4 regions of the Vibrio coralinecrosis genome follow, and region 2 is predicted to be linked to each of the others. Evidence: predicted binding sites of a transcription regulator. Region 2 holds the regulator's gene; each other region holds the start of a gene.
What was found. The regulator PurR, encoded in region 2, represses purine synthesis genes. The targets are predictions, from matches to a motif close to TNANGNAAACGTTTNCNTNA.
Positions count from the first base shown of each region.

Region 1: purT (formate-dependent phosphoribosylglycinamide formyltransferase) is a predicted target of PurR. The motif match lies at 4,630-4,649, and genes of this name have one in related genera.
Region 3: pckA (phosphoenolpyruvate carboxykinase (ATP)) is a predicted target of PurR. The motif match lies at 3,731-3,750, and genes of this name have one in related genera.
Region 4: glyA (serine hydroxymethyltransferase) is a predicted target of PurR. The motif match lies at 4,944-4,963, and genes of this name have one in related genera.

Region 1 covers NZ_CP024627.1:1,456,831-1,464,558, forward strand. The annotation lists gene CTT30_RS07040 (DUF3187 family protein) at 1-965, opposite strand, end outside; gene CTT30_RS07045 (ASCH domain-containing protein) at 1,093-1,560, opposite strand; gene CTT30_RS07050 (nucleotidyltransferase family protein) at 1,618-2,391, opposite strand; gene CTT30_RS07055 (thiopurine S-methyltransferase) at 2,708-3,355, shown strand; gene purT (formate-dependent phosphoribosylglycinamide formyltransferase) at 3,393-4,568, opposite strand; gene CTT30_RS07065 (cyclic di-GMP phosphodiesterase) at 4,902-6,107, shown strand; gene cdd (cytidine deaminase) at 6,156-7,043, opposite strand; gene CTT30_RS07075 (CidB/LrgB family autolysis modulator) at 7,293-7,728, opposite strand, start outside.
Region 2 covers NZ_CP024627.1:2,164,988-2,172,715, reverse strand. The annotation lists gene CTT30_RS10105 (IS4 family transposase) at 1-764, opposite strand, end outside; gene CTT30_RS10100 (TfoX/Sxy family DNA transformation protein) at 879-1,472, opposite strand; cyclic di-GMP riboswitch class I at 1,657-1,743, opposite strand; gene purR (HTH-type transcriptional repressor PurR) at 1,889-2,896, opposite strand; gene torD (molecular chaperone TorD) at 3,113-3,760, opposite strand; gene torR (two-component system response regulator TorR) at 3,998-4,711, shown strand; gene elyC (envelope biogenesis factor ElyC) at 4,766-5,569, opposite strand; gene cmoM (tRNA uridine 5-oxyacetic acid(34) methyltransferase CmoM) at 5,684-6,475, shown strand; gene mukF (chromosome partition protein MukF) at 6,478-7,728, shown strand, end outside.
Region 3 covers NZ_CP024627.1:100,033-107,760, forward strand. The annotation lists gene CTT30_RS00440 (AsmA family protein) at 1-1,813, opposite strand, end outside; gene pckA (phosphoenolpyruvate carboxykinase (ATP)) at 1,925-3,556, opposite strand; gene hslO (Hsp33 family molecular chaperone HslO) at 3,896-4,771, opposite strand; gene hslR (ribosome-associated heat shock protein Hsp15) at 4,826-5,212, opposite strand; gene gspC (type II secretion system protein GspC) at 5,467-6,336, shown strand; gene gspD (type II secretion system secretin GspD) at 6,376-7,728, shown strand, end outside.
Region 4 covers NZ_CP024627.1:2,449,874-2,457,601, reverse strand. The annotation lists gene CTT30_RS11605 (efflux RND transporter periplasmic adaptor subunit) at 1-904, shown strand, start outside; gene vexH (vibriobactin export RND transporter permease subunit VexH) at 904-4,014, shown strand; gene CTT30_RS11595 (YitT family protein) at 4,075-4,674, opposite strand; gene glyA (serine hydroxymethyltransferase) at 5,041-6,291, shown strand; gene CTT30_RS11585 (hypothetical protein) at 6,540-7,106, shown strand; gene CTT30_RS11580 (hypothetical protein) at 7,180-7,506, opposite strand; gene lipA (lipoyl synthase) at 7,639-7,728, opposite strand, start outside.

The DNA.
Region 1 (7,728 bases), 710 kb from region 2:
CCCCCAAAGCGGTACCGATATCCTATTCCAAAGGCGATGTCGGTACTGTTATCTGCGTTAAACATGTTTTCCACTGCGGTCAATTCAATGGCTGAGTTTTCCATCTGGTAACGATAGCCAAAGGTGAATTCGGTCGACGGCTTGGAAAATTCATCCTCCCCATCTGATACGCCCTCATGAAAAGCGATTTGCCCAATAAGATGGTGCCTTTCCAATAGCTGGTAGCGATAGCTAGCTCCAACCGTCCAGGTGCTAGAGCGATAGGGCATATCTTTGAATACTGTTGGTGTATTGCGAAAAGTAATCGCAAGTAGGGTGTCTAGAGAGTGTTTATCGCGGCGATAGCCGTAGTTTAGCTGAATACCTTGTTCGAATTCTGAAGAACTGAAAATGCCATGTTTGGTGTCGTTGTAGTAAAGAGATGCCCCGACTGAAAGCCCGTGATGCTCTTTATTGATAAATTGGTATTGCATGTAACTGGTGATCGCGTGGCTTAGGCTTTCTCCACGGAAGTCTTCCAACTCTATGCCATATTCAGGCATATTGATCACAAAGCGGTCGTTGTCCACATCCTCTCGGCCATTTTGGTCAATGCCAACCCAATCGTGAAACGCAATGGTTAATCGATCTAGGTGGTTATTGCCAGCATAGTTCCAGCGATAGCTTAGCTCTAATTGCCATTCTGAAGAGAACTGCCATTTCCCACCAACGGCAATCTGATTTTGGTAGTAGTCTAACTCGTAATCCGGAGTGACAGCCCAAATACTTGAAATAGTGCCGGTACCATAGACCTCGATATCGTCTTCATCCATTGAAAATCCAGAGCGGAGCTGAGGGGACAAACTGTTGGTATGGAAAGGCGATTGTGTATAGCTTTGCACTGGTCCGTAGTCGATTTGTGCCCACGCAGCGTTAACTATTACCAGAGGAATGAGAGAGAGAAAAAACTGTCTGCAAAGGATCATAGATTCATTTCTTATTCTTATGTCACTGATAAAAGGATAGTTTATGGTTTTACCATGTGCCGAATTTATGATCGGATATGTGCTGAGGGACGTCTGGCTAACTCTCAGCAGTCGGTCTGGGGGAGCTTTACAGCGGATACACTTTTTCGAATCGTTCTAGTACCAATTCGGACTGTAAATCGAATTTGGCACCAATCTCACCAGCGTACTGAGTAAAGAATCTAATGTGCGCGTCACGCCACCATTCATAGCTCAGGTCACCTTCTCCTTCTGAGCGGGCAAACTCTTCAGTTACTTGATCGAAAGGGCAGATAGAAACTTCTGTTAGGCGAATGATACAAACCGGCTCTTGCTGCCAGTTAAGCACCACTGTAATGCGACCTACCTGAGGAAGAGGTTCTTGTTCAATATCATAGCCTTGTTTCAAGCTACAGGACGCTCGCTTTGTACCTTCGCTAATCAATTTGGCGCATTGGTTGGCATTAAACTCGTCAGCGCAAAAATATTCAGCGATGGTGTCTGGTATCGCTTCTCGCTGTTGAGGTGTGAGTGTGGTGAGGTATTCGTTTAGATACGCTTGTTGCTGTGAGGTCATCATCGTCCTTGAAAAGAAGCCCCTTCAATAATAAGGGGCTGTCGCATTTAGTTAGGCCTAGGCAGCACTTAGATGGGTGGTAATATAAGGTTGCCATGCTTCTTGGTAAAGCGCTTTCGACTGAGCTCGCATTGACTTAATCTGAGCGAATTCAAACTCACTGATGTGGCGGCCTTCTGAAGCCGCTTGACGTTCAATTTTCTGAATACGTTCGTACAAGTCATGCTCTGGACCACTTTTTACATCGGCAATGGCTTTAAGGTGTAGCTGGACTTCAGCAATCAAGTTGGTCTTTGGAAGCTGGACCAATAGATTTAGGTCACGATAGCCTGAAGCCCCAGGTTTCTTAAAGCGGTTTTTTACTTTTACCACAGTGGTTTCACGATTCAACACTTCGTAAGCTGACATCAAGCCTTCGATGTCATCGGCAACAATCGTTGCACGGGCAAGGTCAGTAATACGCTCAGCATCACCATCAAGTTCATAGGCGATCTTTTGCTTTGCTCGCTCTGCAGATTTCACACCTGCAAAGTGGGCGTTTGTTGAAGTTAGCATTGCAGTGCTCTTACAGATCATTTCTAGCTCAGCCTGAGCTTGGTGTGCTTTGCTGTATAGAATGTCGAAGTCAGAGTAGGGTTGAAGTGGAGTTGTTGGTGTGGATTGGATGCCATACAGGCCACTCAGGTTGTGTTTGAATGCTTTGGAACAAACTTCGTTCTGGTTAGTCGAACGATTTTCCTCACTACCGGGTGCTGTTGGAATAGCGGCGAAAGCTGGCGCGCGGCTGAGCATTAAAAGCATCAGGGCCGTAGTTCGCAAAAATAGGCTCATTCACTCTCCTTAGATTCGTAGCGTCTTGGGTAAATGGTGTAAGAAAAGATTCAACAACCAAGGCATACCAATCTCTAATTTATATATGAGGGCTAGTCCGATAATTACAATGTAGGAATATCCTTGTGATGTAATTGTATGAGCTAACTCTCAATTTGTTTGAGTGCCCGATTCCCTTATGGTTCATTCTCAATTTGTAAATCAGTATAAACGCTTTATCTGAACCCAATCTGAACGGTTTATAAAGCTTGAGGGATACCACTGAGAAACGCTTTCGTATAGGCTATGAGGCAGTCACGTCAGGTAGGGAATAAAAATGAAAGATCCAGAATTTTGGCACAGTAAATGGGCATCAAACCAAATCGGTTTTCACTTAGAAGATGTAAACCCGCTGCTGGTTCAGTATTGGTCCGAAACCAAACCGAGCAGAGAAGATAAAGTGTTTGTCCCTCTGTGTGGTAAAACGGAAGATCTAGTCTGGTTAGCGACCAAGCATGAAGATGTTCAGGGAGTGGAACTAAGCAAAATTGCAGTACGTTCATTTTTTGCTGAACATTTTTATACGCCTACGGTGATCCCTGTAAATGGTCAGCACGAATTGTATCAGTTTGATGAGCTGTCTGTTTACACTGGCGACATCTTTACCGCGCCCGTTCAGCCAGTTGAGATTGTGTATGACCGTGCTGCTCTGGTCGCTTTGCCAGAAGAAATGCGTGCAGATTACGTCCAGCGTATTAAATCTCTGCTGAAACCGGGCGGAAGAATTCTGTTAGTTACGTTAGATTATCCGCAAGCTGAAATGGCGGGTCCTCCATTCTCTGTGACCGAAACAGAAGTACGCTCTTTATTCTCAGAATACCGCATCACTAAACTGTATCGTGATGACGCAGATGAAAACCATCCTAAGATAGCGAAGAAAGGCTTATCTAGCTTCGCAGAAGAAGTGTATTTGATAGAAAGTTAATGATGAAAGCCCCTGAATAAGCTCAGGGGCTTTTGTTTTAATAAACGATTTTTATCTTATCTGCGCTGGACACGGCGCTTTCTATCGCTTGCTCAATGGCCTCTCTACGAGCAATGCTCACTCCTAAGCGTCTGCGTCCATTGATATCAGGTTTTCCAAATAAACGAAGTTGAGTTTGTGGGGCAGCTAGAGCGTCTACCATTCCTTTAAACTGAAGGTTATCGGATTGGCCTTGTCCCAAAATTACCGCTGATGCGGTAGGCCCGTACTGGGTGATACCTGAAATAGGTAGGCCAGTGAATGCGCGGACATGAAGTGCGAATTCAGAACTGTCTTGAGACATAAGAGTGACTAGGCCAGTATCGTGCGGGCGAGGGGAGACCTCATTGAAAATGACGGTGTCACCTTTAACGAACAGTTCTACGCCGAAGATACCTCGGCCTCCTAACGCATTTACAACTTTGCTAGCGGCGTCTTGAGCGGCAGATAGCGCAGCATCAGACATCGCTTGAGGTTGCCATGACTCACGATAGTCACCGTCTTCTTGGCGGTGTCCAATCGGAGCGCAGAAGTGGATACCATCAATAGCTTTAACCGTTAATAGAGTGATCTCATAATCAAAATCAATAAAGCCTTCGACAATAACGCGTCCTGCACCTGTGCGGCCACCTTCTTGTGCATATTGCCAAGCGGCCTCTACATCCGCTGCTGATTTAATAACACTTTGCCCCTTGCCTGAAGAGCTCATAATTGGTTTGCATACACATGGGATGCCAACAGACTCAACGGCTTGGGTGAATTCTTCATAGGTACTAGCAAAATGGTAAGGTGAAGTGGTGAGGTTGAGCTCTTCTGCTGCCAGCCGGCGTATTCCTTCTCGGTTCATTGTTAGGCGAGTTGCATTTGCTGTTGGCACAACATTTAATCCGTTGGCTTCAAGCTCAACGAGTTTCTCTGTGGCTATGGCTTCAATTTCAGGTACAACGTAATCCGGTTGTTCTTTGGTGATAATTTTTTCTAACGCTTCGCCATCAAGCATATCTAATGTGTAGCTTCGGTGCGCCACCTGCATGGCGGGAGCATTTTCATATCGGTCACATGCAATGACTTCTAAGCCTAAACGTTGACATTCAATCGCAACTTCTTTTCCAAGTTCCCCGGAACCTAGCAGCAACACTCGTGTCGCGTTATTGCGGGTAGCAGTACCAAACATAAATAACCTTTCACAATTAATGGAGATTGAAATTGATACGAATCATACTGATATAAACAGAAAAGGCAAACGTTTGCCTTTTCTGTGAGAATTACATCTGGATACTGTAGAACCATGTATTATATACGTTCAGTGGATGATTTTACTTGCTCTATGCTGCCGAATGAGGTTGTTATGACTTGTGTATTGAACGGAAGAGAGTGAATTGAGTGTGCATCGTTAAAAATCTTAATTATGTGACATATCAGTAGAGTGAATGCTTAAGTAAAGTGATAAGTTTGTGATTATAATTTATAAAACTACAGAAATCACAATAGTTGTCATAGTCAATAGATGAAGTACGATCCAAACAACTCCATAAAGGTTCCGATTGATACGTTAATGGTTGGGATGTTTGTTACGGCAATCGAAGATAACAAGCGCGTCAATTTGGCAAATGCGGGTAGAGTTTCTTCTAAGAAAGCCATCCAGCAACTCGTTCAGAATGGGATCAAATTCGCTTGGGTAGATAAAAGTCTGTCTGCTAAAGGGAGTGTGTTTAAACCTGTGGTTGAAGCCAAGCCCAAGGTGAACGAAGAGTCGTCACCAACACCAATTAAACGCAAGCCCATGAGCCGTTTTTCTAAGCAGAAGAAAGCGTCAAAAATCATTCGTGAAGCCAAAGGTCTTGCGCAAAAAATTCTTAATCAGACGTTTGATGATAAGTCGATTCATGTTGATGAGTTAGATGGTTGGGCCAATGATCTTATAGAAGCGGTATTGATTGATTCCGATGCTTTGCACTGCGTCTCTGCACTAAGAAGTAAAGACGAGTATTTGCTTGAGCATTCAGTCAATGTCGCTACTTTACTGGTGACTTTTGGCAAACACCTTGACTTGCCGAAAGAGACACTAAAGCAACTGGCTATCGGCGGTATTATTCATGATGTTGGCAAAATTAAGGTGGACGATAAAGTTCTGCACAAGCCTGGTAAGCTCACCCCCGAAGAGTTTGAGCATATGAAATTGCATCAAGTCTATGCTGAAGAGATTATTTTTACTGTCGAGGGGTTAGGTAGCATCAGTCGTGATGTTTGTCTGATGCATCATGAAAAATTAGACGGCAATGGCTACCCGAAGGGGCTCAAGGGTGATGAAATACCATTACATGGGAGAATGAGCTGCATTGTGGATATCTATGATGCATTGACCGCAGATCGCTGTTACAAGAAAGGAATGAGCTCGGCCGAAGCGTTTAAGATCATATTGAGTTTAACGCCATTTCATCTTGATCGTGACTTGGTTTATAAGTTTATTAACTGTATCGGCGTCTATCCAGTCGGGGCATTAGTCGAACTGAATGACGGTAGGGTTGGCATTGTTTGGACATCGAATGCGGATGAACCTCTAAAGCCAGTAGTGAAGTGCTTTTACTCAAGAAAATATAAGCGTTTTATTGATGTCAGTTTCGTCGATATCAAGAACAGTCAATATAAAATTGCGAAGGCGATTGCGCCAAGTAATCTTGAAGTAGATCCCGCCCCATTTTTTGATGTGTGAGAAAATAATAAAGGCGCTAACTCAGCGCCTTATGCGAATATCACCTTATTAGATAGCCAAATAAGATACAGGGATATCGGGGTTGATTGCTTCCAGCGTTGACTGAGTATCGGCAAGGTGGCTGATTGTGCCTTCAGACATCTCAACAAGTGCTGCTGTGGCAATATTATCGAATGACTCACCATCAAGAAGTAATTGGATCAATGCTACTTGTAGTGGAGGTAGGCTTGGGTTGAAGGCTGCATTTTCTGCATAGGCACCTTGATACACTTTTCCACTTTTTAGCTTGATGCTAACACCACTTAAATTGTGAGTGTAAGGCGCATAGCTTCTATTCAACGCACTTAATGCTTTGAGGACGACTTCATCAGACTCGTCACATCGCTTTCCATGGTCAACGGCTGCCATTAAACCTGATTCGATACCGAGATCACTAGGCCCAAATGATTCAGGCAAATACTCTTGAAGGTTTTTTTCATCACGTTGAGGAAGTTGGATCGCCAACTCACCAGCTGTCGTCAATTCATTCATAAATTGTCGACAGTGGCCACAAGGACTGAAGTTGATTGTAATGTCCAAGATACCTTGTTCGCCTTTCATCCACGCATGACTAATCGCTGATTGCTCTGCGTGTACGGTCTGACCAAGTTGCGCGCCTAAAATTTCAACGTTTGCACCGAAGTAAAGTCTTCCTGACAGGCCACGAACAATTGCACCTACATAAAAATTTGAAATCGGAGCATAAGAATAAGCCGCGGCGAAGGGAAGCAGTGCCACTCTCAGCTCATCATCTTGTAGATCAGAAATAGCGAGTAGCTCTGCAAACTGTTCAGAAGAGAGGGTTGCATCAAAATCATCCGCTAACAAAATAGGAGAAAGGAACTTTGCGACTTTAGCTGGCGCTTCAGACAGCGCTTGTTCTATGCGGCTTCTCATATTGAATCCTTGTTTAAGCAATAATGAATATCTTTGGGTCTGCCTGAGTTACTTTTAGAGTGGCTTACCCTGATACTGGTATTTCATTTTATGTAACGCAGAAAACTTTACTGAGATCATTGTCACAATAAAAATTGCAATGGATTTTATTGTTACACAATTAGAGTGATGTCACACATGGTAACGATTGCAGTGAAGGTTTAGGTGATGTACGTCGGAATGCGTAGATACGCTATCCGACGCGGAGGTTTATGCAGCGAGCCAGATCGCGAGAGCGAAGAATGATGGGGCCAGAATTGAGGTAATTACGCCACAGACCACGAGTGCCAATGAGCTGAAGGCTGCATCTTGTGCGTCCTTTTCTGCACAGGTTGCGGTCCCCAATGCATGAGAAACGGTGCCCATGGTGAGGCCTTTGGCAATGGGATGAGTAATGTTCAATACATTATAAATAGGGTAGGCCAGAATCGCACCAAACAACCCAACCAATAGCACCAAAATAGCGGCAATAGCAGGTTCGCCACCTAAATGGCTTGATACTTCCATTGCGATTGGCGTTGTTACAGATTTACCTAATAAGCTGGCGATCAATGAGAGGTCTGTCTGCATGTAGGATGCGATAACCGTGGCGGTCAGCATCGACATGACACTACCGACACCACAGGCCAGAATGATGATTCGCCAG
Region 2 (7,728 bases):
ATAAGCATGTCGTTTTCAGCAAAACGCTCCAAAACTTCATATCTTACTTTGCGTTTCACAGGGGTTAGCCAGTGGCTATTGGAGGCAGCAGCATTCCACGATATCAATAGGTCGGCAGAAAAGTAGCAACGATCAAACAATGTGAGTGAGTTTGCTGGCACGTCTCCTAATAATCGGCGTGCCAGTGTTGTCTCACCGACCTGACAAGCATCGAATGCAGCCCCTACCATAAAACGTGTCTCGGTAGCCATCAGACCGACCAAGCGCAGTTGAGGATAAGGTTTATGTTTTTGAGAAATGAATCCAAACGCTTGCGCATTGTCTTCTGAATCTTGGCAACGAAAAGTGGTACCATCCACGGCCATAATGTTTAGCCCTAGCGCCTTATCCTTTACTAGCGCGTCGCTCTCCCATGCCGCCATAGAGGTTTTAAACAAAGCAGCGAGAGGAGCTTCGTCCAAACGTCGCCTAGAGTCAGTAAGTACGCTAGGTGCAACACGAGACCAAGAATCCTGAGGCTTAGGTTGGAGAGCTAGGTCAAGAGAACTGCATACTTCTTTGATTGATTTATTCCGTTGCAATCCCATCCAAATGACGAGCCAGACGGCTTGTTGCGCTGGTAAGCGTCGCCTTCTAATGCTTGCTTTAGACGTATCAAGCAAAGCTTGTTCTATCCATTCAAGCTGAATGGCATTAACTACAGACTCATAGTTTTTACCATCCTCGATAGTCTCATGTGCCAAAAGCAGCTCTTGAGCAAACATAAAAAATCCCCACTAACTTTGTTAGTGGGGATTATCATACGATCTCAGGATCGTTCAAGTCTCTAAAACGATCGGCATTAAACCTATTCGGTTGGCTTTTAAACAATTAGCGACTTAACTATTGAGTTTATTGACTAACTCCTGACGGCGCTCAGGAGGAATGACTGACCAATGTTTGCCATTGATAGCCCCTTCTAGAGCCCAGAGCAGTTCGAGTGAAACATCCGCTGAGTGGGTTGCCTGAATAGCTTTAAACGCTTCTACAGAGCCCGCTTCCTCTAGATTTTCCACGCTCTCGATTCCTGCTTTCTTGAGCATTCGCTCGGTTGCAAGGCGGAGGTTAGGTAAGTCCTTGAGGCGATTTGGTCGAGTCTTCGCTTGCGATGTTTTTTCTTTTTTGGCAATGGCCAACGCACTTTGTGCCAACGCAAGGGCACGAGTATGGCAAGAAGCTACATCATCCGTTAAAGCAAAATATTTGGTAACGACGGGAAAGCCTCGTTTTTTATAAACGTAGGGTTCTAAGCCTTCAGATTTGAATTGATTAGCCAGCTTGTCGTCGGCGCGGATATGGAGTTTATCGTTAACTACCAATGCGAACATTGTGTCGTCTGCGAAGATTCCGAATCCACCGAACATCGAACGTGACTTTATACGACCAAGCTGATCAAAAAGTCGCATCGAGTCTTTAAGTATTGGTTTATCCATGCTGTGTTATCTCGGTGTATATTATTATACGCCACCAAATTCAGGTCCGAGAGATTAGCAAAATAATGCAGATAAAGTGTCAGTAAGGTGTCATACCGAAATAAAATTCACTCGCTAATCCCTGAGTTCTAGAAAGATTATAGAGTGTTGTTTTAAACGATACGGATCGTTTGCATCTTTGCCCATCGGCAACCCCGCTACCTTTCAGTCTCCTGAGTCAGGCCGGAAGCTTTGCGTCCCACTCTTTCGAAGTGGTTTGCCCTGTTCGTGGCATTAGTCGAACATTTTAAGGATAAATAAAATTTGAGGTAAGTATCACATCTTGATTGATCAAATGTGATCTTGGTTCAAGTAAATTGCTTTAAAATGATATGTCCGACCAATAGATTGAGCTATCAGTCGGATGACAGCTAATGCTATTTGTTTAAGTTGTATACGGTATCGCGCACAACGATCTCAGGGTGCATTTCGAATACACGCTTCTCGTGTTCTTTGTCTTTGATGCGCTCAAGTAAAATTTCAAACGCATTTTTACCAACGCGACGTTTAGGTTGGTGGACTGTGGTTAGTGGTGGTGAGAAGTACTCGGCAAGTTCAATATTGTCGTATCCAATCACAGAAATATCTTCAGGAACACGAATACCTTTTTGCTGAAGTCGACTCATTAAACCTAATGCCATGGTATCGTTGAAACAAAATACGGCAGTTGGCTTGTTGTCCATAGCGACAATTTTATCGGCAGCCAATACAGCGGTATCACACTCGAAGTTACCTTCAAGAATCCAGTTTTCGTTGACAGAGAGGTTGGCTTCATCCATCGCTCGTCGGAAACCTTGGATGCGCTCTTGGCATGCAGCTTTTTCGAAGTGACCACTGAGACAAGCGATATCTTTGTGGCCATTGTCTATCAGATATTTAGTCGCTAGGTAGCCACCTTCTTCTGAATTGTCGATGATTTTATCGGCTTGAGAGCTTTCAGGTCCCCAATCCATGACCACTTTTGGAATATCCTTATGGCGGTCTAGCATCTCACTTAATTCTTCTGTGAGGTCAGAACACATAACGAGGATGCCATCTACGCGCTTTTCCGCTAGCATACGGATATAGTCACGCTGTTTCTCGTAAATGCCACCAGTATTACACAGGATCAATGTGTAGCCCTGACGGTAACAGTAGCTTTCTACGCCGTCGATGACTTCAGAAAAGAATAGGTTGGTCGATTGGGTAACAAGCATACCGATAGTTCGAGTGCTGTTACATTTTAAGCTTCGTGCGACCGCGCTTGGTGCATAATTCAATTCGGCAACGGCTTCCATGACTTTTTCTTGTGTTGCTTCAGCAACAAAGCGCGTCTTATTGATCACGTGAGAAACTGTTGTAGTTGACACGCCAGCTAGGCGTGCCACATCTTTAATAGTGGCCATAAGGTTCTGTCCTGTCGATGACTGCCAGGAAGTATATTCAGAGTGTAGAATAATTCGGCAGAAAGTATCAGAAACACAAAAACCGCTTTATTCAGCGGTTTGTCTCTAGTTCGTTCATTTTTATCGTTTGCGGTCACGATTCTAGACCGCAAACAGAAGAAGAGCAAATAAAAAACGAAGGTGTGATAAGTTTTAAATCACAGATCAACAATAAGGTTATTCACCTTTAAGATAGGTGCAATCAAGTTCAAGAAACGCAATCAGTAATGAAGCTGTTGCCGCGTAAAACCCAAATTCATCTAAAGCTTGGCACTTTCTAGTGAATTGTGGAAGCCAACTTAAAAGATGTTTATGAATAAACTGTTCCTGTTCGATAAAAGCATCTTCCATGTGGCGTTCTTGTTCTAACTCGTTGGAGCGGATAATCAAGTTTCCTAAAAAGTCGAGCTCAATCGCGAGGTGATCCGCAGGTTCATTCAGCGCTTTATCAACTTCAATGCCGTGTTTGGCCATTAGCTGTTCCATGTCTGTTGCAGGCTGATCATTGAGAAGCCCAGATTTGCCTATGTACACGGAAGCGTAGGGTAGCGCTGAGTCTTTGTCTGACTTTAGAAACAAATCGCAGAAGTCAGCGGCCAGTTCGAGCTGGGCATCTTCGCGATCGATAAGACGATTGAGTGCATCGACTAATTTGTTTATGGCTGACTTCAGATGAGGGTTTTCTCCCAGCCCAGTCAGAAAGGAACGGATTTCTTCTGAGTGATACTGCTGGAGGTTTTCCTCTGTTAACTCCTTGGCAAACAGGCTGGATAACCACCAGTAGATTTCAGCACGTTTTTCGTTGAATGCTTTGATTTCTTGCATTGGTTAAGACTCCTGGAAATTCTATTTATCAGTTTAACGAATAAAAATGAATAGCGGTAATGGCGGTTGTTTCAGATTGAGTGCAAAAATGGAAAGTTATTAATGGCCTAAGCGAGGTTTGTTTTGAATCAATAAAACATCGCCTTTCTGGTTTGAAAGCGGTCAAAAGCTAGAAATGTGACTGATTATGAATAGAATGAATGAGAGACAATTTCAAAATGTAATTAAGTGGTGTAAATGAGCTATCACGTATTAGTTGTAGAGGATGATGCCGCCACTCGCAGTAAACTGGTTGGTTACTTTCAGAATGAAGGTTACCAAGTGAGTGAAGCGGAAAGTGGAGAGCAAATGCGCGATACACTGCAAAATCATGCGGTTGATTTGGTGATGCTTGACATTAACCTACCTGGTGAAGATGGGCTAATGCTCACTCGTGAGCTTCGCAGTCAGTCTGATATTGGTATTATCCTCGTTACAGGACGTACGGATAGCATTGATAAAATTGTTGGTCTTGAGATGGGGGCCGATGATTACGTCACTAAACCGTTTGAACTTCGAGAGCTGCTTGTTCGGGTTAAAAATCTCCTTTGGCGTATATCGGCAGTACGAAGTGCTGATGAGCTGAGTGAGCAGAAAAAAGATGATGGCAATATTGTACGTTTTGCGGAGTGGACCTTTGATGTGCAGCGTCGAGCATTGAGTAAAAATGGTGAGCCAGTGAAGCTGACTAAAGCAGAATATGAATTGCTAGTTGCTTTGTCATCATACCCAAATCAAGTCCTGAGCCGAGAACGTATCTTGAATATGATTAGCCATCGAGTTGATGCGCCGAATGATCGCACCATTGATGTTCTAATAAGACGTATGCGCGCTAAGATGGAATTTGACCCCAAGAACCCGCAGATTTTTGTCACGGTACATGGCGAAGGGTACATGTTTGCAGGTGATTGACCTAAACAGATAAGCAAAAAAATACCGAGGCATGCCTCGGTATTTTTCATTTGATTAAACGTTACTGTCGGAAGCGTGTACTGCTTTCTCTTCGTAATCGGATGCCCAGTCACGTAACGATTGCCAGATGCGGCCCAGCGTTTCATGCCAATAGCGCTCAGTTTGCTCAAGATAGACAGCTTTCGGTGTGTACTTAGCCCACGCCTGAGTGACATTATCATGAGCCAAATAGTTGGTTGGCGCAGGGTAAGGCTTAAGACCGGCAGAATGGAATTCATTCAGTGCACGTTTCATGTGGCTGGCGGAAGTGACCACGACCAATTTTTTGCGCTTAACAAACGCAGCAGCTTGCCTTGCTTCTTCCCAAGTATCCTTCGCAGTTTCCAGCAGAATAATATCCGACTTTGAAACGCCTAATGCGAGCGCAACTTTGGCCATCATACGAGCATTACTGACTTCAGAACCGCCTGCGTAACCTGACAGAATCAGCTTAGACCCTGGGTAGATACGCATGATGCGTATCCCTTCCGTCAGGCGCATCAGGCCGGTGCGACTTAATTCAGACGTGGGAGGGATTCGGTCGTCCACAACATGGCCACTACCTAACACCATGACATAATCGATCGTCTCATCGACCGGAAAAAACGCAGAATACTGACGCTCAAGTGGCATCAGGAGACGAGAAGAAACTGGCTGGAATGCAATGAGAAAAATACCAATGAAAGAGAATAGAACAACAAAACAGCCTGTTTTTTGCTTCCTTGTAAACATAATCAGCATCAGGCCTAAAAAACCGATGATCAGCATTGCTGGCAAAGGCATTAAAAGGGATGACACCACTTTTTTCAGCTCAAACATACTTAAATAGTCCGAAAAAACACCAATTGATTTTAATTTAAGAGAATCCCTCTTTATATCTGCCTTTCTTATGACAGAATAGCAGCACGATTCGACATGATAACCTAAGCCGCCGTGACTGAAGACCGCAATTTCGACGATATTGCCCACAAATTTGTAAAAAACATCTACGGCTCCGATAAAGGAGAGATACGCCAAGTTATTGTTTGGGAAGAACTTGAACAACTACTATGTGCGGTTAATGGTAGCAGGAAAAGCCTCGATGTGCTGGATGCAGGTGGTGGATTAGCACAAATGTCGCAAAAGCTGGCTAAACTCGGACATCGAGTCGCTTTATGTGATCTATCTTTGGAAATGCTGCAACTAGCCAAGCAGGATATTGAAAAAAATGGCTTGCTTGAGCAGTATCGCTTGATTCATTCGCCAGTCCAGAACATTGCAGAGCATCTGGAACAGCCCGTTGATGTGGTCATGTTCCATGCGGTGATGGAGTGGTTGGCAGACCCTAAGCCCGCTTTAGAAACGGTGCTTAAGCAGGTGAAACCGGGGGGTGCAGCTTCCATCATGTTTTACAACCATCATGGTCTGGTCTACAAGAATGTCGTATGTGGCAATATTCCTCATGTATTAGAGGGCATGCCGCATCGAAAACGATTTAAGTTACAGCCGCAGAAAGGGCTTAAACCAGAAGAGGTCTATAAGTGGATTGAAGACGCTGGCTTTGAAATCTGTGGCAAAGCTGGTATTCGCTGTTTCAGTGACTATATCGGAAACAGAGAATACATGGGCGACTATAAGACAGAAGATGTGGTAGCACTTGAGCGACAGCTGTGTCGACAAGAGCCCTATCTCTCGCTAGGCCGATACATACATGTATGGGCCAAAAAGAAAGAAGAACAGGAATAATAATGAGTGAGATGATTCTCAACGCTGCTGAGCAACCCATTGATGAATTGGTTGGCTGGGTAAAGCAGCACGATTTCTCATTAAACCTGCCGACTGAACGTCTCGCATTTCTCATCGCTATTGCAGTCCTTAGCAATGAGAGGTTTGATGAAGAATTGGGTGAAGGTGAATTGCACGACGCATTTACTATCGTCACTCGATTATTTGAGGATACCGGAGAAGCGTCTGCTTTCCGGGCTAACAACGCAATTAATGAGATGGTAAAGCAGAGGCTGATTAGCCGTTTTACCAGTGAAGTGAACGATGGCGCGAGCATTTATCGCTTGTCGCCGCTCGCGATTGGGATTACGGACTATTATGTTCGCCATCGTGAGTTTTCTAAATTACGCCTCTCTATCCAATTGTCGATGGTGGCGGATGAAATGGCGAAAGCGATTGAATCTGCTCAGCAAGGCGGAACGCCGGGGCACTGGAAAAAGAATGTTTATGGCGTGCTCAAATATTCTGTGGGTGAGATATTCGATCAAATTGATCTCAACCAACGTGTTATGGATGAGCAGCAACAATCAGTCAAAGTGCAGATTGCTGAGCTGCTTAACAAAGATTGGCGTGAAGCGATCAATAACTGTGAAGAGTTGTTATCTGAAACGTCTAGTACGTTACGAGAACTGCAAGATACGTTACAAGCCGCTAGTGACGAGCTACAAACTCAAATCCTTGATATTCAGGAAATTGTTTACGGACAAGATGAACTGGAATTTATTGAGGAGGCCTTGTTTGGCTTACAGATGAAACTAGATCGCATCACCAGCTGGGGCCAACAAGCGATTGATTTATGGATTGGTTACGACAGACACGTGCATAAATTTATCCGCACCGCAATTGACATGGATAAGAACCGTGCCTTCAGCACGCGTTTGCGTCAGTCAGTCAAAGACTACTTCGACACACCTTGGTATCTCACTTATGCCGATGCAGAAAGGTTAGTCGATCTCCGTGATGAAGCACTGGTTCTTCGAGATGACGAAGTGACCGGACAAGTGCCTCTGGAAGTGGAGTATGAAGAATTCCAACAAGTGAATGATGAGCTTTCTGAGCGCATAGGTGACATGCTCAAAGTACATAAAGAGCAGGGTACAGCTATCCATCTTGGAGCCGTATTACGCGACTATCTAGCACAGCATCCGCGCACTCATCATTTCGATTTAGCTCGTATCGTCATTGATCAAGCCGTACGTCTGGGTTACTCCGAA
Region 3 (7,728 bases), 1.2 Mb from region 2:
AGTGATGCTTACTGGTAAAAATGAGTGTGCCAAATTGAGGTTTAGTCAGATCAATTTGTCCGGCAAGCTCTGCGCTTTCCCCGTCTGAAGAGACTTTAATTCGACCACGATCAACGTCAACTGTCACTTTATCAAGGGGCCAAAGCTGGAGGTGATTGATTGCTCCATCCACGGTTTTTGCTTCCAAGGCACCATCATGCAGATAAGCATTGATTGAACCTGTTAAGCTGTGCGCCAGCATGGCGTAGTCACCTGAGAGCCCACTCAGTTCCAATTCGACTTCTGCCAGGCCCGCCAGTTTAAACGGCAGCTGTGCTTGCAGAAGTGGTTGATTGACCTGAAACCCATCGATATGCAATGAAAGCTGCCAAGGTGCACTGGCTGATTGCCTTTGCCATTGTCCGCTTGCTTCAATATAGCCCTGATCCAACGGCACGAACGCGCGTTGTAAAGTAATGTCTCCCTGCTGTGCAGTGGCGGTGAGTACGGCTTGTGTCGTCATCAGTTGCTCAATGCTGGCGTTGTTAACACTGACTTCTAGATGACCGTTGTGCAATCCTACCTGATTTTGATGAATCAAGGTGAGATTCTCTCCTTCGATATTCAAACCGGACACTTGCCAATAGGGTGAGCGTTCTACTTGTATCAGTTGTGCATTTTCGATGTCGAGATCAGCGATACTCAATGAGTGAAGTGGCTTCGACACATCGGAGAGTGTGCGGAGAAGCTGGTCTGTTTGTTCTAGCCATTTTACTCCGGAAACCTTGAGTTGATTCAAGGCTACTTTGTTTGGTGTGATCTTGCCGTTGAACTGGATTCTTCCTTGTTTGAAATCGGCATCAAACTCATCTATGGCGATTTGGTTAGCACTCAAGCCTAACCTTGCAGTTGGCGAAATGAGGCGAATTTGTTCGAAATCGGCACTTTCAGCATCAAAGGAGATGTAGCCATTCTCCTGTAACCAAAGTGGACGGTCGAGATAGAGATTTTCGAGGGATGCATCGAGCTGATTAAATTGCCACCCAGCATAGTGGATGTTGCTGCTGAGAAGATCGAGGCTATTTATGTGGTACACCGGTAGATTGAGAGATTCCAAGCGCGAGAGCAATTTTTCTGCTGAGGTGCTTGACGGCATTTCAAGCTTATTGACGGTGACATTGATCAATGACCAGCCTTGAGAAAATTGTTCAGCTTGACCTGAGATGTCAGCGCCGTGCCATTGGAAAGAGGCGCCATAGATGGTGCTGTCTTGGGCTTGATATTGAGCGTCGATCAGCAGGTTATCTAGAGCTTCTCCTTTAATATAAAGCTGTTGGGCGGAAAGCTGAACATCCCCATAGGGTAAGTATTGCTGTGCACTGCTCCATTGAGGTTGTGTGACTTGAAGGTTGACATCGCGGGCAGACCAGCCGGGAGCGGTGATATCGACGTGTTGTAGAGCCAGCTGTTCTAAGTTAACCGATTGTAGCAAGGGCGAATTGAAATCAGTCAGGTCGACAGTGGCCCCCTCAACCAAAACTGAATCCAAGCTGGCTTTATTGTTTTTCCACAGCGATGGGCTTAGCCAAAGTGTCAGTTTAGGAATGTGCAGTGCGTTTGATTCAGCACCGATTTCAACATCTTCTAATGTCAGTTGATACGGAGGTGTGTAGGATGCGCGTTGAGTAGTGATGGTATAGGGGGTTAGATTTTGTAGCATCCCGTTGACTACTTGGCTCGCATAGCTAGTGTTGAGCAGAACGAACAGGGCCAGTAGCGGTAAGCTGATCAGGCTGACAATTGCAATGGCAGTTAGCAGCAATGCTTTCTTCAAAATCTCGACCTTTCCTCTAAGTAATGTTGCTAGCTTGGAACATTTTTTCTTTTCAGGCAACAAAAAGCCCCTCCCAAGAGGGGCTTAGCTAAGCAATTGGTGGCGATATCACTAATCTAGCTGAGGTCCAGCGGCAACCAGTGACTTACCTTCAGCGTTATCGGTGTACTTATCGAAGTTGTTGATAAAGCGCTGTGCCAAATCCTTCGCTTTGCTTTCCCACTGCAGCGGGTCAGTGTAGGTATCGCGAGGATCTAGGATTGTTGGGTCAACGTCATGTAACGCAGTTGGAACTTCCAAGTTGAAGATAGGAATATGCTTCGTTTCCGCTTTCTCAATCGAGCCATCTAAGATCGCATCAATGATGCCACGGGTATCTTGAATAGAGATACGCTTACCACTGCCGTTCCAGCCAGTATTGACGAGGTAAGCTTCTGCTCCTGCCGCTTCCATACGTTTCACCAGTACCTCAGCGTATTTGGTTGGATGCAGGGTCAAGAATGCCGCGCCAAAACACGCTGAGAAGGTTGGAGTGGGTTCGGTAATGCCACGCTCTGTACCAGCTAGTTTTGCGGTAAAGCCCGATAGGAAGTGATACTTGGTTTGTTCTGGCGTCAATTTTGATACCGGAGGTAGCACGCCGAACGCATCTGCAGATAAGAAAATCACCTTATTTGCATGGCCGGCTTTCGATACTGGTTTAACAATGTTTTCAATATGTTCGATGGGGTAAGACACACGCGTGTTTTCTGTTTTTGAGCCGTCATCGAAGTCAATGGAGCCATCACTGCGTACTGTTACGTTCTCAAGCAAAGCATCACGACGAATTGCATTGTAGATGTCCGGTTCGGCTTCTTTCGATAGCTTGATGGTCTTGGCGTAACACCCTCCTTCGAAGTTGAAGATACCATCGTCATCCCAGCCGTGCTCATCATCACCGATCAGCTCGCGCTTAGGATCAGTAGAGAGTGTGGTTTTACCTGTGCCTGATAGGCCAAAGAAGACTGCAACATCACCATTCTCTTTACACTTGTTGGCGCTGCAGTGCATAGAAGCAATGCCTTTGAGCGGGAGGAAGTAGTTCATCATAGCGAACATACCTTTCTTCATCTCACCGCCGTACCAAGTGCCACCGATCAATTGCATGCGCTCAGTCAGGTTGAAAACTGTGAAGTTTTCAGAGTTCAGACCGTGTTCTTGCCATTTCTGGTTGGTGCACTTCGCGCCATTCATGACGACGAAGTCAGGCTCGAATGTTGCTAACTCTTCCTCACTTGGGCGAATGAACATGTTCTTAACGAAGTGTGCTTGCCAAGCGACTTCAGTAATAACTCGGATGCTGAGGCGTGTATCTGGGTTGGCACCGCAGTAACCGTCAATCACAAAGACACGTTTACCTGAGAGTTGGTTAGTTACTTGTTCTTTGAGATCATTCCAGATTTCTTGAGTGATGGGTTTGTTGTCGTTTTTGACTTTATCAGAAGTCCACCACATGTGCTCTTCTGTTGTTGAGTCTTTAACGATGTACTTATCTTTTGGTGAGCGTCCAGTAAAGATACCCGTGTCCACGGCGACTGCACCGAGCTCTGTGACTACCCCTTTCTCGTAGCCTTCCAGATCTGCGCGCGTTTCTTCTTCGAACAGCATTTCGTAACTTGGATTGCGGACAACCTCTTTTACGTTGTGAAGCCCGTGTTTGGTAAGATCAATTGTTGCAGCCTTTGCATGTTCCATAACGGTCATAGGTGCTCCTTGTAGGAATATTTTGTAGGGATTTTGTAATAATGTTTTGATGGTTATCTGCTCACCATGCTAGCAACGGGTCTCTGTGAAAACAGGGATATAGCTCAAAATTTATCCATGATTTCTATGGGGTTTTAAGCGACTCATCACATATTGGCCGAGATAGTGTATCGTGCACGCAAAGGATTGCGCTAGAGCAAGAAGGATTATTAATTGACTAAAATTAAGTGGTTGTTTTATTACGTTAAAGCCTAATGTTAACGGGGCTTTGATCACAAAAAGGCCAGCGATATGCTGGCCTTTTGACTGGTAAATTACGTGCTTCTTAAATTATAAAAATTAATGCAACGTTTTGTTGCCCGAATCAGTCTGATCGAACAGCTCTGCAACTTGAGCTTCATCAAACGTGTAATTCGTGCCGCAGTAATCACAATGTAAAGAAATTGAGCCAACCTCTGCCAAAATGTCATTGATTTCTGAGCGCTCGACAGTGACGATCGCGGCACCGCTGCGCTCGCGTGAACAGCCGCAGTGGAATGTCACTGGCTGTGGTTCAAACAGACGAACTTTCTCTTGGTTGTATAGACGGTAAAGCAGATCGTTGGCTTCAAGTGTGAATAGCTCTTCGTCTTTAACGGTATCTGTCAGTTGCTCTAGATGTTCAAAATCTTCAGGCGTTCCAGTACCATCTGGCATAACTTGGATCAGCATGCCAGCAGCATGCTGTTGACCTTGGTGTTCACCGAGGCGCAACCAAATACGAGTCTTTAACTGCTCTGAGTTGGCGAAGTAGCTTTCAAGAATTTCAGATAAGTTGTCACCATCTAGGCCAACAATACCTTGGTAACGTTCACCTTTCTTAGGATCGATAGTGATGACTAAGTGACCTTTGCCCATCATGTCATGAATGCTAGCGTCGTCAGCAATATCACCTTCCCAGCGCGCGACACCGCGAATTTTCTGGTCATTATCACCATTAATGACAGCCAGAGAAACTGGGCCATCGCCTTGCAGCTGCATAGTAATAGAGCCTTCGAACTTTAAGGTTGCAGTCAGCAGGGTTGTAGATACTAATAGCTCACCCAGTAGCTTCTGAAGTGGGGCTGGGTATTCCTTGCTGGAGATAATACGTTGGTAAGCGTCGTCCAATTGTACCAACTCGCCACGTACAGACAGGTCTTCAAAAAGGTAGCGATTTAAAACATTGTTTGCCATGTAAGCATTTCCTCGTACGTATGGTACTGATATCAGGCCAGTTTGGGCTGATACTTATTGATGTTTGAATTTGATGATGTCGCGACGCTGCTTTTTGTCAGGGCGACGATCTGGGCTTGGGTTATGGGCGTGAAGTTTGCGACGGGAGGCATTTTCTTCACGTTTAGCAAGGCTGTCTACCGTCTCTGTATAAAGAGTCTGAGCTTCCGGTGCGCCACGACGCTGATCGGAAATCTTTTCAATGATGACGGTTTTTTCCTCATGCCCCTGACGAAGCGTAATCATTGCGCCAAGCTCTACAGCTTTACTCGGCTTGCTGCGCTGGCCATTATAGTGAACTTTGCCGCCGTCGACCATATTTCGAGCAATGGAGCGAGTTTTGTAAAAACGTGCTGCCCATAGCCATTTATCAAGTCTAACTGCTTCAGTTTGGGAACCCATTGTGGATACTCGCCTCTAACTGGTGGTGAATCTTGTGCCAAATTATTGGTGTAACAATGGTGATGAAGCGCGCATTTTTCAAGGTATGTGGTAAAATTCCGCCGCTTTACATGTTAATCAGGCCGTTAGCTATTTAGCCTATTTCATATTTTGGTAGAATGCTTGGTTCAAATAAAAACTCTAATTATAGAGTACTTTGCTTGGTAAACAGTACCTTGCATGGCTTCGTCAGCTGGTGATCAAAAGGATTGTGAGTGAACATACGTGGTGTAATTCGACAGGACAGTTTCATAAAAAATCAGGACCGCCTGAGCTCAATGGCAACAGTGTTATTGTTAGGGCTGAGTGCTTGGGTGGCTGGTGCGATGATCTGGAAACCGATGGAATCGCAATCTGTGACGCCATGGCAGCCGACATTGGTTTCGGGCAGCGTGAGTAAAGGTTCAGGTTTGAACATTGCTGATCTGCAAAATAGTCACCTGTTTGGCCGTTACCAAGCACAACAAGCCCCTGTTGTGAAAAAGCCAGTGGTGACAGAAGCCCCAAAAAGTCGCTTGAATGTAATTTTGGTTGGTGTTGTGACGAGTACCGAACCGGATAAAAACCTTGCAGTAGTTGCCAGTAGAGGTCAACAGGCCACTTATGGTATTGGTGAAGCACTGGAAGGAACTCGAGCGACGGTTGTACAGGTGTTGTATGACCGAATTATCGTCGATAACTCAGGTCGCAATGAAACAGTCATGTTAGAAGGGCTAAAATACACCAAAGATCCGCAGCCACAACCAAAGACCAAATCAATAAAAGCAGACGTTTCCGCCGATAAGCTGGAAGAAATTCGTTCTGTTATTCGCAAAGATGCCAAACAAATTTTCCAATATGTTCGCATGTCTCAAATAAAAAGAGACGGTGAAGTTATTGGTTATCGCTTAACCCCAGGTAAAGAGAAAGAACTATTCGAATCGGTTGGCTTACAGTCAGGGGATATAGCAACACAAATCAATGGCCAAGATCTCAGTAACCCTGCAGCGATGGGGGAGATCTTCAAAAATATGTCTCAACTTACCGAACTTAATTTAACGGTAGAGAGAGATGGCCAGCCTTATGAAATTTATATTGAATTATAAGAATGATGCAGATGCGTGAATCATTCCGAGGAGTAGAGAGTGAACCATTGGCTTAAAAAAAGCGCTTGGCTTTTAGCAGGAAGCTTGTTGACGTCACCTGCCGTTGTATTCGCGAATGAATACAGTGCGAGCTTTAAAGGCACAGATATTCAAGAGTTCATCAACATTGTTGGTCGGAATCTGGAAAAAACCATCATCGTTGACCCGTCAGTACGTGGCAAGATTGATGTTCGTAGTTACGATATGTTGTCAGAAGAGCAGTACTACAGCTTTTTCTTAAATGTGCTCGAAGTCTATGGCTACGCTGTTGTTGAAATGGATAACGGTGTTATCAAAGTCATCAAGTCGAAAGACGCCAAAACATCAGCGATCCCTGTTGTCGGTGATGGTTCCGTTCAAGGTGACGAAGTGGTCACTCGTGTCGTAGCGGTTCGTAATGTTTCGGTGCGTGAATTGTCCCCTTTGCTGCGTCAATTGAATGATAATGCAGGGGCGGGTAATGTGGTTCACTACGATCCTGCCAATATCATCTTGATTACCGGCCGTGCAGCGGTGGTTAACCGATTAGCCGACATCATCAAACGTGTTGACCAAGCCGGTGACAAAGAAATCGAAGTGGTTGAGTTAGACAATGCTTCAGCGGCCGAAATGGTGCGAATTGTTGAAGCGTTGAACAAGACTAATGACGCGAAAAGTACACCAGCCTTTCTTCAGCCAAAGCTGGTGGCCGATGACCGTACTAACTCCATCCTTATCTCCGGTGATCCTCAAGTTCGCCAGCGGTTGCGTAAGTTGATTAAGCAGCTGGATGTCGAGATGGCGACCAAAGGCAACAACCGTGTGGTGTACCTCAAGTACGCTAAAGCAGAAGACCTCGTTGATGTACTCAAAGGGGTGTCGGATAACCTTCAAGCCGAAAAGTCCTCAGGTACTAAGCAATCCTCCAGTGCCCAGCGCGGCGAAGTGATGATTTCAGCTCACCCTGGCACCAATGCGCTTGTTCTGACCGCGCCGCCAGATATTATGAATGCGCTGCAAGATGTCATTTCTCAATTGGATATTCGCCGTGCACAGGTGCTGATTGAAGCCCTGATTGTCGAAATGACAGAAGGTGACGGTATTAACTTAGGTGTCCAGTGGGGCTCGCTCGAAACTGGTGCGATGATTCAGTACGGTAATACGGGCACACCCATTGGCCAAGTGATGGTTGGCCTCGAAGAAGCCGAAGATCAGAAGAGTACAGAGTATTACACTGATAATAACGGTAATCGAGTACCGTATGATGTGACTGAACCTGGTGATTATTCCACGCTAGCTTCCGCGCTCTCTGGCGTTAATGGTGCGGCACTTAGTGTAGTAATGGGAGATTGGACCGCACTGATCAGCGCAGTA
Region 4 (7,728 bases), 280 kb from region 2:
AGCAGAGCAATCGGTTGTGCTCTCCTCTGAAGTGACAGGTCGAGTCGATGTCATTGCATTTAAAGCCAATCAAGAAGTAAAGAAAGGCCAGTTGCTGATTCAGCTTAATGATGACAAGGCAAAAGCCAGCGTGGCCGAAGCGAAAGCCTACCTGAGAGATGAAAAGCGCAAGCTCAAAGAATTTGAACGCTTGGTCAAGCGTAATGCGATCACTCAGACTGAAATTGATGCGCAGAAAGCCAGCGTAGAAATTGCTCAAGCACGTCTTGACGCGGCCAATGCGAATCTCAGTGATTTAAATATTACTGCGCCTTTTTCTGGTACTGTCGGCTTCGTCGATTTTAGTTTAGGTAAGTTGGTGAGTACGGGGGATGAGTTGGTTGCACTGGATGACTTATCTGTCATGCAGTTGGATTTACAAGTGCCTGAGCGTTATTTGTCTCAAATATCGAAAGGTATGAAGGTCACCGCAACGACGGCTGCATGGGATGGATGGATGTTTGAGGGGCAAGTGGTCGGTATCGACTCACGCATCAATGAAGAAACGCTCAATCTACGAGTACGAATCCATTTTGAAAACCCGGATAAAAAGTTAAAGCCAGGGATGTTAGTCGCGGCGGATATGGATTTCCCGCCAGTGGAAGCGCCGATTATTCCTGTTCAAGCACTCGAATATTCTGGTACCAAACGTTATGTCTACGTAGTTGGAGGTGACAGCAAAGCGGTTCGCACTGAGGTCTTCTTAGGTGCTCGTATCGGCAACCAAGTTGTGATTGAAAAAGGCCTGGATATCGGCCAGAAAATCGTCGTTCAAGGTATTGTGAACATGCGCGATGGTGTCGCTGTGAGTGAACTGGGTAAAGATGGCAAACCACTGAGTACTGAGCAAGAAGGTAACAGCTAATGTGGTTATCTGATGCTTCTGTAAAACGCCCCGTTGCGGCGGTCGTTCTCAGCTTACTGCTGTGTGTATTTGGTATTGTCTCTTTCAGTAAACTAGCGGTACGCGAAATGCCAGATATTGAAAGTCCGGTCGTATCAATCAGTACCCGTTATGAAGGCGCTTCAGCGACCATTATTGAAAGCCAAATTACGTCTGCACTGGAAGACCAGCTTTCTGGTATCAGTGGTATTGATGAAATTGAATCGAAAACGCGTAATGGCAGTTCACGGATCACGATTACTTTTGAACTCGGTTATGATCTCAATACTGGCGTCAGTGACGTTCGGGATGCGGTTGCACGTGCGCAGCGTTCCTTGCCTGATGAGGCGGATGATCCGATTGTTTATAAGAATAATGGCTCCGGTGAAGCGTCTCTCTACATCAATCTGAGCTCTTCAGAAATGGATCGGACGCAGTTGACGGACTATGTCGACCGAGTTCTGCTCGACAGATTCAGTTTGATCTCGGGTGTAAGTTCGGTGGACGTGTCTGGCGGCTTGTATAAAGTCATGTACGTTAAGCTGAAGCCTGCACAGATGGCGGGGCGTGGAGTCACGACATCTGACATTACTGCGGCACTCAACAATGAGAATATTGAAAGTCCGGGCGGCGAGGTACGTAACGATCAGATCGTGATGTCGGTTCGTACCGCTCGCAGTTATAACGTCGCCGAAGATTTCGAGTACCTTGTCGTTAAACGTGCCAGTGATAACTCGCCCATCTATCTGAAAGATGTCGCGGATGTCTACATTGGTGCGGAGAACGAAAGCTCGACCTTTAAGAGTGATGGTGTCGTCAATGTCAGTATGGGGATTGTGCCTCAATCGGACGCCAATCCGCTGGAAGTTGCTGACTTAGTGCATGATGAAGTGGAAAAAATCCAGCAATTCCTTCCATCGGGAACTCGTCTTGCCATCGACTATGATTCAACCGTCTTTATTGAGCGTTCGATAGCGGAAGTGTATAGCACTCTGTTTATTACCGGTGGTCTGGTCATTCTCGTGCTGTACATATTCATTGGTCAGGTACGAGCCACGCTGATCCCAGCAGTAACGGTGCCTGTTTCTTTGATTTCATCCTTCATGGCCGCTTACTACTTCGGTTTTTCCATCAACCTTATCACGTTGATGGCGCTGATATTGTCGATTGGCTTGGTAGTCGATGATGCTATCGTGGTGGTGGAGAACATTTTCCATCATATCGAACGGGGTGAAAAACCGCTGTTGGCGGCATACAAAGGGACACGCGAAGTTGGCTTTGCCGTAGTGGCGACAACTCTGGTACTGGTCATGGTTTTCCTGCCCATCTCGTTTATGGATGGCATGGTCGGCCTGCTGTTTACCGAGTTCTCGGTATTGTTGGCGATGTCGGTGATTTTCTCGTCATTGATTGCACTGACTCTGACTCCAGTACTGGGCAGCCAACTATTAAAGGCTAACGTGAAACCAAACCGCTTTAACCGTTTCATCGATCGCATGTTTGGTCGTTTGGAAAGCGGTTACCGTAAAGTATTGCGTGGAGCCTTGAAATGGAAATGGGCCGCGCCTCTGATCATCTTGACCTGTATCGGCGGAAGTTGGGGCTTGATGAAACAAGTGCCTTCTCAGCTCACACCATCTGAAGACCGCGGAGTGATCTTTGCCTTTGTTCGTGGTGCGGATGCGACTAGTTACAACCGCATGGCTGCGAACATGGATATCGTCGAAGAGCGCTTATTGCCGCTACTGGGCGAAGGCTTCCTTAAGTCCTTCAGCATCCAATCGCCAGCCTTTGGTGGTAACGCCGGTGACCAGACGGGGTTCGTGATCATGATTCTGGATGACTGGAATGATCGTGAGGTAACGGCTCAACAGGCGTTAGGCGAGGTGAGAAAGGCGCTGGTGGGGATTCCAGATGTTCGTGTCTTCCCATTTATGCCAGGCTTCCGAGGCGGCTCCAGTGAGCCAGTCCAGTTCGTGTTAGGTGGTTCTGATTACCCAGAGCTGAAACAGTGGGCTGAAAAGTTAGAACAGTTAGCAGAAGAGTCTCCGATCATGGAGGGGGCGGACATTAACTACTCTGAGCGAACCCCTGAGCTGGTGGTGACGGTTGACAAACAACGTGCGGCAGAGTTGGGCATCAGCGTATCAGAGATTTCTGAGACCTTAGAAATTATGCTTGGCGGTAAGAGTGAAACGACTTTTGTCGAGCGTGGTGAAGAATATGACGTTTATCTGCGCGGTGATGAGAACAGCTTCAATAACGCGACGGATCTGAGCCAGATTTATCTGCGAACCAGTTCAGGCGAATTAGTGACACTGGATGCGGTCACCAAGATTGAAGAAGTGGCTTCGTCGATTCGTTTGTCACATTACAACAAACAGAAATCGATTACCGTAACGGCTAACTTGTCTGATGGGTATACCTTAGGTCAGGCTCTGGATTTCCTAGATCAACAAGCGGTGGAAATTCTGCCGGGCGATATCTCAGTCAGCTACTCTGGTGAATCGAAAGATTATAAAGAGAACCAATCCAGTATTCTGGTGGTATTTGGCTTGGCACTGTTGGTCGCGTACCTAGTGTTGGCAGCGCAGTTTGAAAGCTTCATTAACCCACTGGTGGTGATGTTCACTGTTCCTATGGGGGTATTCGGCGGCTTCTTGGGCTTGTTCTTTATGAGTCAAGGGCTGAATATCTACAGCCAGATTGGCATGATCATGTTGATTGGTATGGTGACCAAGAACGGTATCCTGATCGTTGAGTTTGCGAACCAACTGCGTGATCGCGGCTTCGAATTTGAGAAAGCAATAGCCGATGCTGCGGCACGTCGCCTGCGCCCAATCATGATGACGGCGTTCACTACGCTTGCAGGTGCCATTCCATTGATCCTATCGACAGGGGCAGGTTATGAAAGCCGAGTGGCGGTAGGTACGGTGATCTTCTTCGGTATGGGTTTCGCAACGCTGGTGACTTTGTTTGTTATCCCTGCGATGTACCGACTGATTTCAGCAAGTACGCAGTCACCGGGTCATGTGGAAGCTGAACTGAACAAAGAGCTAAGTCACGATGTGAAGGCCAGAACCTCACACTAATCGCAGCAACCAATAACGCAAAAAGCCCGCAATCGCGGGCTTCTCTTCATCTAGTGGTTCTCAACCATAGTTGACCGAATAACGGGTTGGCTTGTGGTTCATGGCTAACACGACATTGAGCAGGATAGCACCCAGAATGGATAACCCGATGACTTCAGGAGAGACAAAGAAGAATGATGCGAACAAGATGCAACAATCGATGGCTAGTTGGGACTTGCCCACTGAGATACCGAACTTATCCTGAATAAACAGGCAAAGTACGTTGAAACCTCCGAGACTTGAGCGATGCCGGAACAGGATAAGCATACCTAAGCCCATCAGTAATCCGCCGGCAACCGCGCAATACACAACGTTGACCGTTTCAAGGCTGACGACCAGATATAGGTGATCTGCAAACACAGAGACTAAGGCACCAGAAATAGCACTGTTAAAGGCAAATCGTGAGCCAAAACGCTTCCACGCGAGTAAATAAAAAGGACTATTGGCCAAAAAGTAAAGCGTACCGAAGGAAAGTGACACAAACTGGTTCATAAGCAACGCTAAACCAGTGGTGCCTCCGGTTAACAGATCTGCAGATTGGAGGAAGAAAACGCCCTGAGCGACCAGAAATGTTCCGGTTAAAATAGCAATCCAATCTTCTTTGCGTGAGTGTTTTTCCATCAATTTGAAACTTTTACAGTAGATAATGGCGCGCATACTATTTAAAAAATGAGGTTTTCGGTAGCTTGAGAAGCAAATTTAAGGTAAACCTATGTAATTATCGTTTTACGGGGTGTAAAGGGAAAAATTGACACTTTTCATATTTATACGATTTAGAAAGGTGACAATATGACAATCCTCGTAGAACCACATGAAGAATCTGCATGAGAAAAAGTAAAACTTTCTCTTTATGACCAAGATCAAATTATGTAGAATGCGCGCTATTAACGTGATGCAAACGTTTGCGCGAGTCAGTTTGCGTAGATTAATAGGGTCATTAGTAGGTTTTTTGCAAATTTCAGTTTAAATCTGAGTCAGGAGATACAGATGCTAAAGCGTGATATGAACATCGCAGATTACGATGCGGAACTGTTCGCAGCAATCCAAGAAGAAACTCTTCGCCAGGAAGAACACATTGAACTAATTGCTTCAGAAAACTACACCAGTCCACGTGTAATGGAAGCTCAAGGTTCTCAGTTAACAAACAAATACGCAGAAGGCTACCCTGGCAAGCGTTACTACGGTGGTTGTGAATACGTTGATAAAGCGGAAGCTTTGGCAATTGATCGTGCATGTCAGCTATTCGGCTGTGAGTACGCGAACGTTCAACCTCACTCTGGCTCACAAGCAAACAGCGCTGTTTACATGGCATTGCTAAACCCAGGTGATACTGTTCTAGGTATGAGCCTAGCGCATGGTGGTCACTTGACTCATGGCTCACCAGTAAACTTCTCTGGTAAACACTACAACGTGATTCCTTACGGTATCGACGAAGCGGGTCAAATTAACTACGACGAGATGGAGCAGCTTGCTCTAGAGCACAAGCCTAAGATGATCATCGGCGGCTTCTCGGCTTACTCTCAAATCGTTGACTGGGCTCGCATGCGTGAAATTGCAGACAAAGCCGGCGCGTACCTATTTGTCGACATGGCGCACGTTGCTGGTCTAATCGCAGCAGGCGAATACCCAACGCCAGTCCCTCACGCTCACGTAGTGACGACGACTACGCACAAGACACTAGCGGGCCCACGTGGTGGTCTAATCCTGTCTAATGCTGGCGAAGATATGTACAAGAAGTTGAACTCCGCGGTATTCCCTGGTGGTCAGGGTGGTCCTCTGATGCATGTTATCGCAGGTAAAGCGGTAGCGTTCAAAGAAGCAATGGAGCCGGAATTCAAAGCGTACCAAGCGCGCGTAGTGAAGAACGCTAAAGCGATGGTTGCCCAGTTCCAAGAGCGTGGTTACAAGATCGTTTCTAACGGTACAGAGAACCACCTGTTCCTAGTTGACCTCATCGACAAAGACATCACAGGTAAAGATGCAGATGCAGCACTTGGTGCAGCAAACATCACGGTAAACAAGAACTCAGTGCCAAACGATCCACGTAGCCCGTTCGTGACTTCTGGTATCCGTGTAGGTTCTCCAGCCATCACTCGTCGTGGTTTCACTGAAGAAGATGCTAAAGAACTAGCGAACTGGATGTGTGACGTTCTTGATAACATCGGCAGCGAAGAGGTTATCCAAGCAACGAAAGCGAAAGTGCTTGAAATCTGTAAGCGCCTACCGGTTTACGCTTAATCTCACTGCGCGAATCATTGCCACTTTTAAAACCTCCCGCTGGGAGGTTTTTTATTTTCTGATTCTTTCCCTAAGCAAACCAACTGGATAAACCAGTTACTCCTTCACTTCCCTTATCATGCTGGTCACTCAATGATTGATAATTAAAAACCGCAACATAATCACAATGTTTTATATCTGTGATTGATTGGTATTGAGTTTAAATCTATATACTTAGTTTTAATTGGCTATTCATAAGGAAGAGTTGAATGCGTCCAACGAAAGAAAACCTGACCGCTTTGGTCGGCAAAAATATTGAAATGGATATGCGTCTCACGTGTCAACCGGAAAACAGCGAGACTGGCTATTTGGAAAAGCAGTATGGTGTGACCTTAATTCAGCGTGATGGCAAAGTAGTTTTGACGCGAGATGATTCCTCCGTTGATGCTGGTGTTTGGGTACCATACGCTGAAACCAAAGCGGTGGTAGGGCGTTACACAGGCAGTGGCATAGGTTGGTTAGCGTCTGGGCCGTTTAGTGGTTGTGAAATGGCTGTTGGTGTAGATAAAGAGCAAAACCGAGTTTTTGCTGCACATATTGCAAAGCAAAGCGGTTCAACGGCACCAGCGGATTATCGAAAATTCCGCACCGATGCGAAAGCGAGTGAGTTTTATTGGAACCGGATTCCGATGCCTTTCGAAGATAAGTTTTCCTGTGCGTATGTTTTTGTTATCTGTTCAACAGACGGCATTATTTCGATGAACTCGTTAGAAGTCGAAGTGACCAGCATGGGGGGAAGCAATGGTAAGGTATTGTCGGTAAGAACGTTCAAATAGTGGAGCTCTTGCCGTTGAAATGAAAAAGGTTGATGAAAACAAATCATCAACCTTTTTTGATTCTAGCTTGAGCCTATTTTGAAATGCTCAGTAGCGTACCTGACTTACACTTGAATGAGTAGTACTTACGGCTTTCGCTGAACTTGCCAAGACCTTCACCATCACAGTAATCGATGTTGATATCACGCATAGTCTCAAGCGTTGCTTCGCTGGTTAGAGCAAACTTAGAGCCGTCAGCACATACGATACGTACGCGGCCATCGTCACTGACAGAGTAAAGTTCAACCTCTGTATTACACAGCTCAAAAGAAGCTTCGCGGAAATTGTCCTGCTGTGTGTTAGACGCACAACCTGCTGTTAGCGCGGCGAGAGCAACAGCAACAAAACCTAGTCTTTTCATAATAATTCCTTGGAGATGTACTTTTTTATGTCGTTAGAGCTAAGCCTATAGAAGAGTTGTGTCTCATTCAAGAAACGAAACAAAAAAGGGCTGACTTATTTTGCCAACCCTTACGACTAATTAAAGTGATATTTAGCTTACTTCGACACCTTGTGCTTGTAGGTCAGCATGGTATGAAGAGCGAACAAATGGGCCACATGCCGCGTGAGTGAAGCCCAGTTC